Regions from separate parts of the Caloramator sp. CAR-1 genome, predicted to be linked through region 1. Evidence: a T-box and tRNA genes for the amino acid it is inferred to sense, from the RefSeq annotation. Region 1 holds a T-box; the other holds one or more tRNA genes.
What was found. The T-box of region 1 lies ahead of ileS (isoleucine--tRNA ligase). A T-box ahead of a tRNA ligase gene usually reads a tRNA of that ligase, here a tRNA-Ile.

Region 1 (5,138 bases):
ATAATTGTTGGTGGTTCTTATGCTTTAGGAGGGGACATAGAAGAAATAGCAAAATCTGTTTACCTTGTTGCCCCTGAGGCAGTAGAAATAACAAATGAACTTAAGGAGCATTTCGATAAGGGAACATTTATTAACTTTGACTAATGGCAGGGTGATGGCATGAATCAGATTAACATAAAAGGCTTTATTATTGATAAAAATACATATCTTTCTTTTTTAAACAAGATAGATCAATCTAAAAAATGGCAAACAGTTTTTACAGATTTTTTAAACCCAGAGGAGCAGGCTGCGTTAAAGGAGCTCTGTTCTGATGAAGGTGTAGAAGTTTGTTTTTTTGATGAAGGTAAGCTAGAAAGAACAATAGCTAAGCTTGGTTTGAATGATGATATAGAGTATCCTATCGATGTTCTTAAAATAGAAGGCAATTTTAAATTTGAACAGTTAGAGCATAGGGATTATTTAGGTGCTATTTTATCTTTAGGCATAAAAAGGGAAAAAATAGGCGATATTAACGTTTATGAAGATGGAGCTGAGGTTTACGTATTAAAAGAATTAAGCGATTATATTTTATTGAATTTAACACAAATAAAACATACAAGTGTAAAAATAAAGAAAATATCATTACAAGAAGCTCGTGAAAAACAAGTAAAATTTAAAGAATTTAATATAAATATTGCTTCACTGAGACTTGATGCTATTGTTGCGGAATTAATTGGAGTTTCAAGGAATAAAGCATCAGAGCTCATACGCAATGAGAAGGTTAAATTAAACTTTAAACTGATAAAAGAAGTAGATAAAAAAGTTGACCCTAATTCTGTGTTATCTATAAAAGGTTATGGGAGATTTCAACTTGGCGAATGCCTTGGAACAACGCGCAACGGTAGATTTGTGTTTAACGCAAAGAAAATTATTTAGGAGGGTTTGATATGACAATAACACCTAATGATATTGCTAATAAAGAATTTAAGAAGGTTTTTAGAGGGTATGATGCAGATGAAGTAGATGAGTTTCTTGACCAAATAGTTGAGGAGTATGAAAAAATTTACAAGGAAAACTTGAATTTAAAGGAGAAAATAAGCACATTGAATGAAAAAATCGAACATTATGCAAATATAGAATCAACATTACAAAATACGCTTGTATTAGCTCAATCTGCTGCAGAACAGGCAAAGGAAAACTCAAAAAAAGAAGCTGAAATGATTTTAAACAATGCTAAGGAAAAGTCTGAAGAGCTTATTAAGGATGCTCAAAATAGAGCTAATCAAATTATTTCAGAGGCACAACAAAGGGTCCTCGAAATTAATAAAGAGTATGAAATGCTTAGACAAGAATTTAATATGTTTAGATCAAGATTTAAAGGGCTATTACAGGCACAACTTGAAACCATTGAAAAGTTTGAATGATTAATTATATTGACATCAATTACATATTGTAGTATATTTATGAATAAATTTAATATTATGATACGATGAAAGGGACGAGTAGATAGCATGGGGTTTTACAGAGAGTGGGGGAAGGTGAAAGCCCATAAACTACCAGCTATTGAAAATCACCCTTGAGTAGCAGGCTGAATTTTAGTAAGCTGTGCCGGCATAGCCGTTATTATAATTAAGATATAAATTTGGGTGGTACCGCGAGCAGACTTCGCCCCATGGTGAGGTCTGCTTTTTATTTTGGAAAAAATATACAGGAGGAGGATTTAGCATGGATTATAGCAAAACGCTCAATTTGCCACAAACAGAGTTTGCTATGAGGGCCAATTTACCACAAAAGGAACCTAATATTTTAAAGGAATGGGAAGATATTGATATTTATAAAAAAGCTCTTGAAAAGAATAAAGGGAAAACTCCATTTATTCTTCATGATGGACCACCTTATGCTAATGGCGATATCCATCTAGGACATACTCTAAACAAAATATTAAAAGATATGATAAACAAATATAAGACTATGAGAGGCTTTTATGCACCTTATGTTCCGGGATGGGATACTCATGGTCTTCCAATTGAACTTCAGGCATTAAAGAAATTAGGTATAAAGGTCCATGATGTGTCAACTATTGAGTTTAGAAATATGTGTAGGGATTACGCCCTTGAGCAGGTGGAAAGACAAAAGGAACAGTTTAAACGTTTAGGAGTTATAGGAGACTGGGAAAATCCTTATCTTACGTTATCACCGGAATTTGAGGCTAAGCAGATAGAGATTTTTGGAGATATGGCTCAAAAGGGATATATTTATAAAGGGCTAAAACCTGTGTATTGGTGCCCATCCTGTGAAACTGCCCTTGCAGAAGCAGAAATAGAATATGATGATGAAACTTCAAATTCAATTTATGTTAAATTTAGATTATTGGATGATAAAGGTTTATTTAAGGATCTTGGCGTTAACCTTAATAATATTTATTATGTAATATGGACGACAACAACTTGGACGTTACCTGCTAACCTTGCTATATGTCTAGGACCTGACTTTGATTATGTGCTTGCTAAGTTCAATGAAGAGGTGTATATAGTTGCTAAGGAACTTCTTGAAAATGTTAAAAAAGCTGCAAAACTTGAAGGAGAAGAAATTTTAGCAACCTTTAAAGGATATGAACTTGAAGGACAGGTATGCCATCATCCCTTCTTTGATAGAGAATCATTAATAATAGTTGGCGAACACGTTACATTAGAATCAGGAACAGGATGTGTTCATACAGCACCAGGACATGGGGAAGAGGACTTTTATATAGGTCAAAAATATGGATTAGAAGTATTAAATCCTGTTGATGGTAAAGGAAGATTTACTGAGCTTGCAGGCAAATATGCTGGATTAACATATAAGGAAGGGAACAAGGCTATTCTACAGGATTTAAGAGAAAGCAATATGCTTCTTGCAGAGGAAAAGATTACCCACTCCTATCCACATTGCTGGAGATGTAAAAACCCAATTATTTTTAGAGCAACAGAACAGTGGTTTGCTTCAATAGAAGGCTTTAGAAAGTCAGCAATAGAAGCCATAAAGGAAGTAAAATGGATTCCAGAGTGGGGAGAAGATAGAATTGAAAGCATGGTTGCTGAACGTGGCGATTGGTGTATTTCAAGGCAAAGAACATGGGGAGTTCCAATTCCAATCTTCTATTGTGAAGAGTGCGGTAAGGAATTGGTTGATAAAAATATTATTTACCATGTAGCAGAGATTTTCAGACAAAAAGGGTCAAATGCTTGGTTTGAATTAGAAGCAAAGGATCTTCTACCAGAAGGAACGAAGTGCGGATGTGGCTCGGATAAATTTAGAAAAGAAACTGATATTATGGATGTTTGGTTTGACTCAGGTTCAAGCCATGTAGGGGTATTAGAGACAAGGGATGAGCTAAGCTGGCCAGCTGACCTTTATATAGAAGGTAACGACCAATATAGAGGGTGGTTCCAATCTTCACTTTTAACATCGGTTGCAACAAGAGAAAAGGCACCATATAAGATGGTTATAACTCATGGTATGGTTGTTGATGGTGAAGGCAGAAAGATGTCAAAATCCTTAGGAAATGGAATTGATCCACTTGATGTTATAAAGGAATATGGCGCTGATGTTTTAAGGCTTTGGGTTTCTTCAGCAGATTATAAAAGCGATGTTAGAATGTCAAAGGATATTTTAAAGCAGCTTTCTGAAGTATATAGAAAGATAAGAAACACTGCAAGATTCCTCCTTGGAAATCTGTATGATTTTAATCCAGATACCGATATGGTTGATTATGAAGAAATGAATGAGCTTGATAAATGGGCTCTTTTGAAATTACAACACTTAATAAAAGATGTTACAGATGCTTATGAAAACTATGAGTTCCATATTTTATACCACGATATCCATAATTTCTGCGTCGTTGACATGAGCAATTTCTACTTAGACATAATTAAAGATAGGCTATATACGGAAAGACCTGATTCTAAGGAAAGAAGGGCTGCACAAACTGTTCTTTGGACGATATTAGATGCTTTAGTAAAAATGATTGCTCCTGTCTTATCCTTTACAGCAGATGAAATATGGAAGTATATGCCGAAATCAAAAAATAATAATTTTGAAAGCGTTCATCTTGCAGATTGGCCGGAAGTCGTTGAAAAGTATGTTGATAAAGAATTAGAAAATAGATGGGATAATGTTCAAAGAATAAGAGGAGAAGTTTTAAAGGCATTAGAGATGGCAAGAGTTAATAAAATAATTGGACATTCATTAAATGCTAAAGTTCAAATATTTGCTGAAGGTGAAACCTATAATTTCTTAAATGAAATTAGAAACTATCTAGAAACAGTATTTATAGTTTCTAAAGTGGAGTTGATTGAAGGAATTAATAAAGCACCTGAAAATGCTTATAAAGGAGAGGAAATCAAAGAATTGGCTGTCCTTGTTTCTCAAGCTGACGGAGAAAAATGCGAAAGATGCTGGGTATATAGTGAAACAGTTGGAAGGTCAAAAGAACATCCGACTTTATGTGCAAGATGTTTAGAGGTAGTTAAGAGTCTATAATAAAAACCCCTTAAGGACGACCTTAAGGGGTTTTTTTACTTTTTACTATATTTTATGTCAAGGAAAAGTGAAAATAATATATTTGTAAGGGCTGCGATAAAAAACATAGTTGCTAGGATAAATCTTGCTAGGTCTTCAAATCCTACTGTCGCTTTTTTGCCAAGATATATGTTTATGAGACCGCCTATAAGAAATAAAATTCCTATTATGTATTTTAAAAATTTAACCTTCGAATATTTAAACAAAACAAATGTAAGGATAGCAGAAAACAAGGAAACTGCAACAATAACTGTAAAAAAACGTCCTAAAACCATTTTAAAACACCTTCCTTTTTTAATATTATATATTTCTTTTCATTAAAATGTTTAATTGTTATAATATTTTTAAAGAAGTGTATTAGAGGGGTTAGTTATGAAGGAAGTTAAAGTAAATGTTTCAAAACCTTATAATATTTACATATCCCATGATTTTAACTTGTTTAAAGGATTGCTGGAGAAATATAAATGTCATTCATTATTTATTGTAACCGATGATACAGTTTATAATCTATATAAAAATTATTTTAATCAAATTCCATATATAATTGGATTAAAATCAATTAAACCAGGGGAAGGAAGCAAAAACATAAACACAGTTCT
Region 2 (5,138 bases), on a different contig from region 1:
CCTATTATTTTGTTACTATCAACTATTTTAAAGCATCTTTTAGCCATCATATCTAATAATATGTTTCCATCATAATTGCTAAATATATCAAAGTCATAATCTATTGTTTTTAACAACAAAGCTTTTACTTTTGAATAATCTCTCCATCCTGCCTTTATAATTTTGACCATACCTGCTCCTTTCATCTTTTCTTACTAAAAAGTCTAGAAAAAAATCCCTTTTTTCTTTCCCTTTCATATCTTAATTTTTCTTTTAATTCCATTATTTCATAGGATTTTTGTTTTAGTTCCATTTTAAGCTTCATATTTTCGGTTAAAAGTAAATCCCTCTCTTTAGAATTTATATTTTGATTCAACTGATTTAACAATTCGTTTATTTCTCTAAATTTTTCTTCAAAAACAAGTAAAACATCATTAGAAGACTTGTTGATACCATTTATTACTTCCATTTTTCCAACACTTGTTACAGCGATTTCTTCATTAGCAGAAACATCTATGCTGCCTATTAGCTTTTTTATCTGTTGATTGCTGTATCCTTCCTCTTGATATTTTTTAATAAGCAAAAGTAAGTTTAGATCTCTTTCTTTAAATATTCTCCTTCCATTGACATCCCTTTCTATTTTTAAATCGAATTCCTTTTCATAGTACCTTACGGCAGATGGCCTATAACCAGTTTTTTCACATATTTCTTTAAAGGTATATGACCTTTCCATAAAATCACCCCATTTTAATATTTCTTCGATAAAGCAAATAATCCTTTATATAAATGGGGTTTTTTAGTCCAAAAATTTCACCAACAATCTACAAAATATATTCTTCAAGGTATTCTGGGATAACGCAAGATGTCGAACTTACTGTTTCCAGTATAGCCTTTAAATTCATAGCTGTTTCTATTTCACCATGGGTTATAAATACTTTTTTGTTGACTCCTTTATTAATTCCTTTATACCATTTTAAGAGACCTTGTAAATCGGCATGTCCAGAAAGACCAGGCATATTAATTATCTTTGCATTAACTGCAATTTCTTCACCAAATATTTTTACCTTTTTTGCCCCGTCTAAGATTCTTCGTCCTAATGTTCCTTCTGCCTGATAACCAACAAAAACAATCGCTGACTCCTTTTTCCACAGATTATATTTTAAATGATGTTTAATCCTCCCTGCCTCACACATTCCACTTGAGGAAATGATTACAACTCCGCTTTTATTGTTAAGCTCCATTGATTCTTCTTTTGTTTTTACAAAAGTTAAATTTTTAAATTCTAAAACATCATTATCAAAAGATAACATATTTAATGCCTCTTCATCATAACATTCCTTATGTTTTTTAAAAATCTCAGTTGCTTCTTCTGCTAAGGGACTATCAAGATATATTTGGATATTAATAAAATCTTTTCGCTTTTCAATATCAATATATTTATTTAAAAGATATAATATCTCCTGGGTTCTTCCTACTGCAAAGGATGGAATTATTACATTACCATTATTTTTTATAGTATTTAATATGATTGCATATAAGCTTTGAACCTCACTTGGAATAGAATGGAATCTATTTCCATAGGTAGACTCAATGATTAAGTAATCCGCATAATCTATATACTCATAATCTTTAATAATAGGTATATTTATGTTCCCTAAATCCCCAGAAAATACAATTTTCTTTGTAACACCATCATCTTTTATAAATAATTCTACAATTGATGAACCTAATAGATGCCCCGCATCCTTTAAATTTATATATATATCATTATCAATTCTTTGCACGTGGTTGTATGGAACTGCAACTAAATAGTCTTTTACTTTGTCTCCATCTTCTGCGGTATACAAAGGTTCTATTAATGGCAATCCCTTTCTTTGGCGTTTTTTGTTCTCATTTATGGCATCCATTTCTTGAATATGCCCACTATCAACTAACATTATTTTTGCAAGATCTTGAGTTGCAGAGGTGCAAAAAATCGATCCTTTAAAGCCTTTCTTTACAAGTAGTGGTAATCTTCCTGAATGGTCTATGTGGGCATGGGTTAAAATTACAAAGTCTATTTCCTCTGGATTAAATGGAAAATTGCTTTGATTGGTCTTTGATTCTTTACCTTGAAACAAACCACAGTCTACTAAAAATTTTCTTTCACTTGTTTCAATTAAATAGCAGGAACCTGTAACAGATTTAGCTGCCCCGCAAAATTTTATTTTTATCATAATATCCCCCTTAAAAAATTTATAAAAAAAGTATTGACATATCGTTAATACCATGATATATTATTACATGTCAGGTCGCTCTTATAAAGATTGTAACTGAATATGGCCCCTTGGTCAAGTGGTTAAGACATCGCCCTTTCACGGCGGTAACAGGGGTTCGAATCCCCTAGGGGTCACCATTAGGGCCTTTAGCTCAGCTGGCTAGAGCAACCGGCTCATAACCGGTCGGTCCGGGGTTCGAGTCCCTGAAGGCCCACCAATTTAATACGGCCAGATAGCTCAGTAGGTAGAGCAGGGGACTGAAAATCCCCGTGTCGCTGGTTCGATTCCGGCTCTGGCCACCAAAAAAGCAGCTTTTAAGCTGCTTTTTATTTTATCAAATAATTTTCAATAAATTTATTAATAAATTCTTCTCTTTTATCCTTTAACCTTATTTCTTTGTTTAGCTTTTTTAAATATTTTTCCTCGCTCCATTCCTTTCTTTTTAAGTATCTTTTCTTCCCCAGCTTCCAGAATCTATGAGGAATAATCAAATGTCCCAAAAATATCTCAAATTCATCCCTTGCAATTTTTCTAATTTCATCGTAAGCAAAAATTAAGTCCTTTGCTATCTCAAAGTTCCATTCAATATAACTTTTATTCATTATTCTTCTTATAAACTTTGCCAAATCATATATAGGAAGATCATATATAACGCTGTCTAAATCAATAAGAAACATCTTACCATTATTATTGATTAAAAGATTTTGATAATAAAAACTATCATGACAAATTAATCTTTCATTTTTGGCCTTTTCACAAAGTCTTTTATAGGATTCCTTGCTAAATATTTGAAGCGCTTTATCGCAAAGCTTTAAATTGAAATCTATTAATTTATAATACTCCTCATCAAAATACGTTTTTAAGATTTTACTTGTAATAATACTCTTAAATTTTAAAAGGTCCTTTTTTATACTCAAAACTTTCTTTTCCCATTTGTTATAATTGCTTTTTATTTTAAATGAATTTATATGAAAGCCCTTCGATTTATTATGAAAGTCTGCCAAAAAAGCACAAGCCTGTTTTAAAACATTTATATCTTTAAAATCACACTCAGAACCTTCTATCCAACTGGTCAGATAATAATATCTTTTATTATATTTTATAACATCTTTTCCATCCACCGTTTTAATATAATCGGCCACCCCGTCAAAACCATTGTCCTTTAAAAATCTTGTTAAGTGATATCCTATTGAAGCTTTTTTATCATTATGTTTAAATTCCTTTAAGCAATAAATAGACCTTTCTGTATTTACTTTAAAGGCACTTCTTACCTTTTCTACTGATGTTGGGGTAATATTATAATGGTTTAATAGTATTGTATTTATTTTTTTTAGATATTCATCTGTTATATATTTGTTAAGTTCTGATATTCTTTTTTTCATAAAAAGCACCTTGAAATATTCTTTTATATGATTATATTTTTATTATTTGTTTTTTATACATTTATCAGTTATGATAATATTACTTATGATTATTTAAAAAACTATATGCATTAATACATTGAATAGCTGTCCCTATCCATAGACATTCTTCATCGATATCAAAATAGCTTCCATGGGCAGGATTTACAATGCCCTTCAACTCATTCCTACAGCCTAATTTATAATATAATCCGGGCACTATTTTAGTATAATATGCAAAATCCTCTACCCCCATACCTGGTTTTGGAAGTTCAATAACCCTTATCTTATCCAGTTCACTAAGTTCCTTTATAAATGTGTTATAAAGTTTATCATCGTTCGAAAAAGAAGGGTAACTCTCTTTTAAGTCTAATGTGACTCTGGCTCTATACATATTGGCAGTCATTTTTACAATTTCTTCTACTCTTTTTAGGACAAAACTTCTGACATCATCACCTAAAGTTCTTATAATACCCTCTAATTCAACCCTTCTTGCCACTGCATTTGCCGCTGTTCCTCCACTTATTTTTCCAACAGTTATTACAGCCGAATCTGTTGCTGCAATCTCCCTTGAAATTATAGATTGCAAATTATCTATAATTTTTGCTGCAATTAAGATGCTATCAATTCCATCTTGGGGATATGCACCATGGGAACCTTTACCTTCAACAATAATTTTAAAAGGATTCGACGCAGCTGCAACTATTCCCTTTTTTACACCAATAGTCCCAACATCCAAAGTTTCGTCAATATGTAAAGCATATATTGCCTTTACATCCTTTAACGCTCCAAATTCAATCATATCCCTTGCCCCACCGTCAGTTTCTTCTGCCGGTTGGAATATAAGCCTAACCCTTCCCCCTAAGTTATCTTCATATTTTTTTAAAATAATTGCTGCACCTATCTGGATTGCTGTGTGGGCATCGTGACCACAGGCGTGCATAAGACCTGGTTTTAATGATTTATATGAAACATCTTTTAAGTCCTCAATTTCAAGGGCATCCATATCCGCACGTAATGCAACTATATTTTCACCTTCCCCTATCTCAGCAACAATTCCACAATTATCGTATCTTTTGTATTTAATTCCATAATCTTTTAAATATGACTCAACAAGTCCTGCTGTAAATTTTAAATCTCTATCAATCTCTGGGTTTTTGTGTAATTCCCTCCTTATAAATACAAGTTCCCTTTGAATGCTTTTTGCTTCATTAAAAAAATTAATCATAAAAAACTGCCTCCTCCGAAAAAGAAAGATTATTATCTTCAATTTTTACTTTTATTCCAATTGGAATAGTGATTTTTATCTTTCCATGTCCGGCTTCCAATCCATAATAAACAGGAATTTTAATTTCTCTGAAAAAGTTCATTAAAACTTGATGTAGGGTAAAGCTTTTTTCATCAAGAGATTCACAGTTTGTAAATTGTCCAATTATTATTGCTTTTAGTTTATCAAATATACCGGCATATTTCAATGTTTGGAGCATTCTATCGATTTTAT

Region 2: it encodes a tRNA-Ile, which carries the amino acid that the T-box ahead of ileS (isoleucine--tRNA ligase) is inferred to sense. The anticodon was not compared.

Annotation. Positions count from the first base shown of each region.
Region 1 is NZ_JAUONW010000016.1:13,061-18,198, reverse strand. Features, by position in the region: gene Q3V94_RS04720 (cell division protein SepF) at 1-144, shown strand, start outside; gene Q3V94_RS04715 (RNA-binding protein) at 160-915, shown strand; gene Q3V94_RS04710 (DivIVA domain-containing protein) at 927-1,403, shown strand; T-box leader at 1,460-1,655, shown strand; gene ileS (isoleucine--tRNA ligase) at 1,705-4,500, shown strand; gene Q3V94_RS04700 (hypothetical protein) at 4,555-4,860, shown strand; gene aroB (3-dehydroquinate synthase) at 4,912-5,138, shown strand, end outside.
Region 2 is NZ_JAUONW010000037.1:90,245-95,382, reverse strand. Features, by position in the region: gene Q3V94_RS10250 (GNAT family N-acetyltransferase) at 1-170, opposite strand, end outside; gene Q3V94_RS10245 (MerR family transcriptional regulator) at 182-712, opposite strand; gene Q3V94_RS10240 (MBL fold metallo-hydrolase) at 801-2,195, opposite strand; tRNA gene Q3V94_RS10235 (tRNA-Glu) at 2,300-2,374, shown strand; tRNA gene Q3V94_RS10230 (tRNA-Ile) at 2,378-2,454, shown strand; tRNA gene Q3V94_RS10225 (tRNA-Phe) at 2,464-2,539, shown strand; gene Q3V94_RS10220 (CotS family spore coat protein) at 2,564-3,619, opposite strand; gene Q3V94_RS10215 (M20 family metallopeptidase) at 3,699-4,865, opposite strand; gene Q3V94_RS10210 (LD-carboxypeptidase) at 4,858-5,138, opposite strand, start outside.